Linked DNA regions of Rhodoligotrophos appendicifer. The protein of the gene in region 1 interacts with the protein of each later gene in a pairwise test. Links are inferred from orthologs where the notes say so. Each region holds a gene or a part of one and is shown on either strand. Other genes may lie near its edges.

What was found.
Region 2: the proteins of hflC (region 1) and ftsH interact in binary tests that used the Escherichia coli proteins (3 or more experiments, as listed by UniProt). The link is inferred for Rhodoligotrophos appendicifer from one-to-one orthologs.

Annotation. Positions count from the first base shown.
Region 1 is NZ_VHKL01000006.1:98,014-101,330, reverse strand. What follows is about bases 18-3,017. They hold hflC (protease modulator HflC), read left to right. Parts: upstream 18-1,025; coding sequence 1,026-2,009; downstream 2,010-3,017. Other genes in these bases: FKM97_RS14510 (Do family serine endopeptidase), read left to right, coding at 2,133-3,017; hflK (FtsH protease activity modulator HflK), read left to right, coding at 18-1,029. Outside these bases: more of hflK, read left to right, coding at 1-17; more of FKM97_RS14510, read left to right, coding at 3,018-3,317.
Region 2 is NZ_VHKL01000008.1:73,822-77,119, reverse strand. The notes cover bases 291-3,271. They hold ftsH (ATP-dependent zinc metalloprotease FtsH), read left to right. Parts: upstream 291-799; coding sequence 800-2,743; downstream 2,744-3,271. Other genes in these bases: folP (dihydropteroate synthase), read left to right, coding at 2,789-3,271; tilS (tRNA lysidine(34) synthetase TilS), read left to right, coding at 291-659. Also shown: more of tilS, read left to right, coding at 1-290; more of folP, read left to right, coding at 3,272-3,298. UniProt on the Escherichia coli protein: Acts as a processive, ATP-dependent zinc metallopeptidase for both cytoplasmic and membrane proteins. Plays a role in the quality control of integral membrane proteins.

The DNA.
Region 1 (3,317 bases):
AACCGCAATACGCCACCGGATCTGGAAGAGATCCTGAAGCGAGGCCAGGATCGCCTTAAGACCATCATCCCAAGCAGCGGCGGATCGAACAAGCTGTTCGGCATCGCGATCATCGTGGCTTTGGTTGCGATCTATTTCTGGAATGCAGCCTATCGCGTGCAGCCAGACCAGGTCGGCGTCGAACTGCTGTTCGGTAAGGCTGAGCCCGGCCAGACCTCGCCGGGGCTCCATTTCATCTTCTGGCCCTTCGAAACCGTCGAGACGGTTCCGGCTCTGCGTACCCAACAGTTGAGCGTCGGCTCGCTGACCGCGGGCCGGAGCGATGATGCCGGACTGATGCTCACGGGCGACCAGAACATCGTCGACATCGGCTTCACCGTCTTGTGGCGGATCAATGATCCGAGGGAATATCTCTTCGACATCTCCAATCAGCAGGCGCTCGTGCGCGTGGTGGCGGAGAGCGTGATGCGCGACGTGGTGGGGCAGACAACTGCAGAGGTGGTTCGCACCACAGGTCGCGGCGAGGTTCAGGAAGCGGTTCAGCGGCAGATGCAAGCGACGCTTGACAGCTACAATGCCGGCATCCAGCTCAGCAGCGTGAATATCCAGCGCGCCGATCCGCCAGCTGCTGTGTCGGACGCATTCGAAGAGGTGCAGCGGGCGAAGCAGGATCAAGAGCGCTTCATCGAAGATTCTCAAAAGTACGCCAACCGGCGGCTCGGCGAGGCGCGCGGTGAGGCGGCTCGGATCCACGAAGAGGCCGAGGCCTATAAGGGCCGCGTCGTCGCCGAATCGGAAGGCTCCTCAAAGCGGTTTCTCGAGGTGCTGCAGGAATATCGGAAGGCCGAGGACGTGACCCGTAAGCGGCTCTACCTCGAAACCATGGAAACGGTTCTGGGAGACTCAAACAAGGTGATCATGGAGGAGGGCGCCGGTTCCGGCGTGGTGCCCTACCTGCCGTTGCCTGAGATCCAGAATCGACGGAGCGCACCCGCCACCGGCACATCGAGCACGGGAGCGGCCCAATGAACACAACCTTCCGAAACATTGCGGTCATCGTCCTGGCAGTGATCGTGCTCGTCGTCTACGCTTCGACATTCGTCGTCGATGAACGGCAACGCGCCCTCGTCGTCCAGTTCGGTGAGATCAAGCGAGAGATCAACGAACCAGGGCTGTACTTCAAGCTCCCGGTGATCGAGAGCGTGGTCTATATTCCGCGGCCGCTGCAGTTCTTCGAAAGCAACGACAAGCGGGTGCAGGTTGTCGACGGCCGCCGTTATCTCGTCGACACGATCACCATGTACCGGATCGACAATGCCCGTCGCTACCGCGAGGCGGTGGAGGCAAACCAGCAGGATGCGCAGGATCGTCTCGAGACATCACTCGATGCCGCGTTGCGCGCGACATACGGCAAGCGTTCCTTCGATGCAGCGCTCAGCCAGGAGCGTGAGCAGATGATGGTCGAGATCCGGGACGCCATGATCCCTGCAGCCCGTGAAATCGGTGTCCAGGTGGTTGATGTGCGAATCCGGCGGACCGATCTCCTGCCCGAGGTGCTGCAGAGCACCTATGATCGCATGAGTGCTGAGCGACTGGCCGAGGCCGAGCAGATCCGGGCCGTCGGTACCGAGCGCAGCCTGCAGATCCGCGCCCAGGCAGACCGAACCGCGGTCATCCTCGTGTCAGAAGCCCAGCGTGACGGCGAAATCCTTCGCGGTCAGGGCGATGCCGAGCGGACGCAGATCTATGCGGATGCCTATAATCAGGCGCCGCAGTTCTTCGCCTTCACCCGCTCGCTCGAGGCGTATCGAAAGAGCCTACAAGGCAATAACACCACGCTGGTGTTGCGGCCGGATACGGAGTTCTTCGAATATTTCAAGAGCGAGAACGGCGCCACTCCGGGTGCCACCCGCTCGCCCGTGGCGACAGAAGGTGGCGCGGCAACGATGGCCCCGCCGGCGTCCGGTGCTACAATGGGCGTGCCCAACAGCAGCGCGGCGCCGCAGTAAAGAGCATGAGGGGGCCCGTGACCGGTACAGGTCACGGGTCCTTGACTTACGGTTCCCGCGCCTGACAGCGTAATGTGGACGAGTGCCGGAGTGGCACGGAGAGCAATAAGGATGTGGAACAGGATGCCGACGGGAGGTCAGTTCGTCTCTGAACGCTTGGGTCACCAAGGTTGGGGTGCCCGGCTTGCGGCCTTCGCCCTTTGCGGTCTTCTTGCCACCGGGGTCGTGTCGACGCCGGCACAGGCGGTGGGGCCGCAGTCGGTCGCCGATCTTGCGGAAGGCCTTTCAGGCGCTGTCGTCAATGTCTCCACGACGCAGAAGGTGGAGGGACGCGAGGCGGTGCCGATGCCGGATCTACCGCCGAATTCGCCGTTCCGCGAGTTTTTCGAAGAGTTCTTCAACAAGCAGCAGCAGGGCCGCGACAATAACGAGAACGATCAGGAAGACCGACAGGCCAGTTCGCTTGGATCGGGATTCGTGATCGACCCCGAAGGACTGATCGTCACCAACAATCACGTCGTCTCGGGCGCCGAGAAGATTCAAGTCAATTTCGTCGATGGCAGCAATCTCGATGCCGAGGTCGTCGGACGGGACACAAAGACAGATCTCGCCTTGCTGAGAGTGAAGCCCACGAGCCCGCTCAAGGCGGTGGAACTGGGTGATTCCGATAAGCTCCGCGTCGGTGACTGGGTCATGGCCATCGGTAATCCCTTCGGTCTTGGCGGATCGGTGACCCTGGGTATCGTCTCGGCGCGCAATCGCGACATCAATGCCGGGCCCTATGATGATTTCATCCAGACGGATGCGGCCATCAACCGGGGTAATTCGGGTGGTCCGCTGTTCGACATGAACGGCAAGGTCATCGGTATCAACAGCGCCATCATCTCTCCCAGCGGCGGCTCCATCGGGATCGGGTTCGCTATCCCGTCGACCACCGCCATGGCGGTCCTGTCCCAGCTCAGGCAATATGGCGAAGTGCGCCGAGGCTGGCTTGGGGTGCGTATCCAGACCGTTACCGACGAGATCGCCGAGAGCCTCGGTCTCAGCAATAGCCAGGGCGCGCTGGTGGCGGAAGTCACTGCGGACGGGCCGGCGGAGAAGGCAGGCATCGCCGCTGGCGACGTCATTGTCGAGTTTGACGGCAAGCCGGTTGCGGCGATGCGCGACCTGCCGAGGATCGTGGCGAACACGCCGATCAATAAGCCGGTCAAGGTCATCGTCGCGAGCAACGGGCAGCGCAAGACGCTGGACGTCACGGTGGGCGATCTCGACAGGGGCGAAAAGGCTGTGGCCGCCGCCACGCCCGAG
Region 2 (3,298 bases), on another replicon or contig:
CGGCGATTGCCAGAACCGCGCGACGCATGGCCGAGGCGTCCGCCGCTTTGGAGGAAGTGGCTGCCGGCATCATCGCGGCCTCCTGTAGTCTGCACGCCGGTGGCTTTGTCGTGATCGAGCCCGAAAAACTGGCCGTTGCGCCACGCGAAATCATCCGGAGAGTCCTCGAAAAGGCCCTCCGTGTCGTGGGAGGGCTGGATCATCCGCCGCGCCATGATGCGGTGATGGCGGTGGCGGATCAGCTCCGTGGCGGCGTGGAGATCGCAACCACCCTTGCCGGCTGCCGCCTCATGACCCGGCGCGGGCATCTTTTCGTGGCGCGCGAATGGGCGCGCATGGATCAAGCCTTGGTGCCCATCGTCCATGACCGCGTCTGGGACGGGCGCTTCCGGGTGGAAGGGCAACATGTCCCGGAGGCTATGATTGGTCCTGTGGGACCGGCAGGCTGGGTGGATCTTCGTCGCGCATTGGGACGAACAATCCCTTTCCCGGCCGAAATCGCGCGCACCCTGCCGGCGGTCTGGTGTCGGGGCAAAATCGCCGCGGTCCCCTATTTGTCCTGGGAAAGCACGGATTTTTCACTTACCCTGACCCTTCTCAGAACTGAACTTTTACAAACCGCCCGGTGCGTGAGCCGGCTCACCGGTGAGGTTTTGTAAAAGGCTTGGACGAAGTCGTGACGGGCCAGAATTGTTGCGCTTGGCAAAGTCAGCCCCTGTTCCTATGTTATGACGAGCCGGGCCGATAGGCGCGCGAGCGCGCATGCCTGTGGAGTCGGACCGACCTTACGAGGGTATCCGTGAACAATTTTCGAAACTTTGCTGTTTGGGTCATCATTGCCCTCCTGCTGTTCGCTCTGTTCCAGCTCTTCCAGAGCCCTGGCCAGCGGGCTTCCAGCAACGATGTCACCTATTCGCAGCTGCTCAACGACGTGGAAGCGGGCAAGGTTCGCGACGTCCAGATCGCTGGCGAAACGCTCACCGGGACCTATACGGACGGTCGCAGTTTTTCCACTCAGGCTCCCAATGATCCGAACCTGATCAAGGAATTGCGCGAGCGCAATGTCGGCATCAGCGTCAAAGCCCCTGCGGACGACAGTTTCCTTTTGAACGTGTTCATTTCCTGGTTCCCGATCCTGCTGATGATCGCGGTCTGGGTGTTCTTCATGCGCCAGATGCAGTCTGGCGGCGGCAAGGCCATGGGTTTCGGGAAATCCAAGGCGAAGCTGCTGACCGAACGCCATGGCCGCATCACCTTTGACGATGTCGCGGGCGTTGACGAGGCGAAGGAGGATCTCGAGGAGATCGTCGAGTTCCTGAAGGACCCGCACAAGTTCCAGCGGCTCGGGGGCCGGATCCCCAAGGGTGCGCTGCTGGTGGGCCCTCCGGGGACGGGTAAGACGTTGCTGGCCCGCGCGATTGCAGGCGAAGCGAATGTTCCCTTCTTCACCATCTCCGGCTCCGACTTCGTCGAAATGTTCGTGGGCGTTGGCGCGAGCCGCGTGCGGGACATGTTCGAGCAGGCGAAGAAGAATGCCCCCTGCATCATCTTCATCGACGAAATCGATGCCGTCGGCCGGCATCGTGGTGCAGGCCTCGGCGGTGGCAATGATGAGCGCGAGCAGACCCTGAACCAGCTCCTGGTCGAGATGGATGGTTTCGAGGCCAATGAGGGCGTGATCCTGGTCGCCGCCACCAACCGGCCTGACGTGCTGGATCCCGCTTTGCTGCGTCCCGGTCGCTTCGACCGCCAGATCGTTGTGCCGCGTCCTGACATTGTCGGCCGTGAGAAGATCATCAAGGTTCATATGCGCAACGTGCCTTTGGCTCCCGACGTGGATGCCAAGACGCTGGCCCGCGGAACCCCCGGCTTCTCGGGAGCCGATCTTGCCAATCTGGTGAATGAGGCAGCCCTCATGGCCGCGCGTCGCGGCAAGCGGCTGGTCACTCAGCTCGAATTCGAGGACGCCAAGGACAAGGTGCTCATGGGTGCCGAGCGCCGCTCGATGATGATGAGCGACGAGGAGAAGAAGCTGACGGCTTATCACGAGGGCGGTCACGCGCTCGTGGCCATGAACCTGCCGGCCTCCGACCCCGTCCACAAGGCGACCATCATTCCCCGTGGCCGCGCCTTGGGCATGGTCATGCGTCTTCCCGAGCGGGATCACCTGTCGGTGACGCGTGCGAAGTTCAAGGCCGATCTGGGCGTCGCCATGGGCGGTCGCGCGGCGGAGGAGCTGATCTTCGGCCACGAGAAGGTCACGTCCGGCGCATCCTCCGACATCAAGATGGCAACCCAGATGGCCCGTGCCATGGTCACTCAGTATGGAATGAGCGAGAAGCTCGGACCTTTGGCCTATGGCGACAACGAGGAAGAGGTGTTCCTCGGCCATTCCGTTGCCCGCACGCAGAACCTGTCTGAGGAGACCCAGCGGATCGTCGATGCGGAGATCTTCAAGCTGGTGGATGAAGGCCACAAGCTGGCGAAGGACATTCTCGAAAAGAACATCGATCAGCTGCATATCGTGGCGAATGGCTTGCTCGAATACGAGACCTTGTCCGGAGATGAGATCAAAAATCTGCTCAATGGCAGGCCGCCGGTAAGAGACACCACCATCAAGGAGGATCCCTTGCCTCCGAAATCCGCCGTCCCCTCCGCCGGCTCCGGCCGTCGTGGAGACGCGCCCACCGGCGATATGAAGCCTCAGCCGCAGGCTGGAGGCGCTGCACATCGGACGAGGTGAAGCCGGAGACTTGTTCTCCGGCTTTCCATATTTCGGGAGGCGCAATTGGCCGAAGTCTATCTGAGGCCCATGGGCATTCTGCACGGCGCCGAAGCTCGGGCCGCCATCGCGAGCGGAGTGGCGGTGCCCCTCGCGGGGGGACCAGCAGCCTTTAGTCTGGCCCAAATCTTGGCGCGCGACGAAGCCAAGAACAAGGTCATCGAGATTGGCGGGCTGACATCAACGTCGGACGCGATTTTGAAAGAGCGGTTGCAGGCCCTTATGGCCCCGCGCGCGCCTGTGGCAGGTCTGGATTTTTCGCGGCCGCTTGTCATGGGCATCGTCAACGTGACGCCCGACAGTTTCTCCGATGGGGGCGAGTTTGCCGACAGTGCCGAGGCGATTCGGCAGGGCAGGGCTCTCGCCGCGGCCGGCGCCGACATCCTCGACATCGGAGGAGAATCGACCCGGCCCTTTTCGCAGGGCACGGATCTCGATGAGGAGCGGCAGCGGGTGATCCCCGTGATCGAAGCTCTGCGCGACACGGGCGTGCCGATCTCGATTGATACGCGGAAA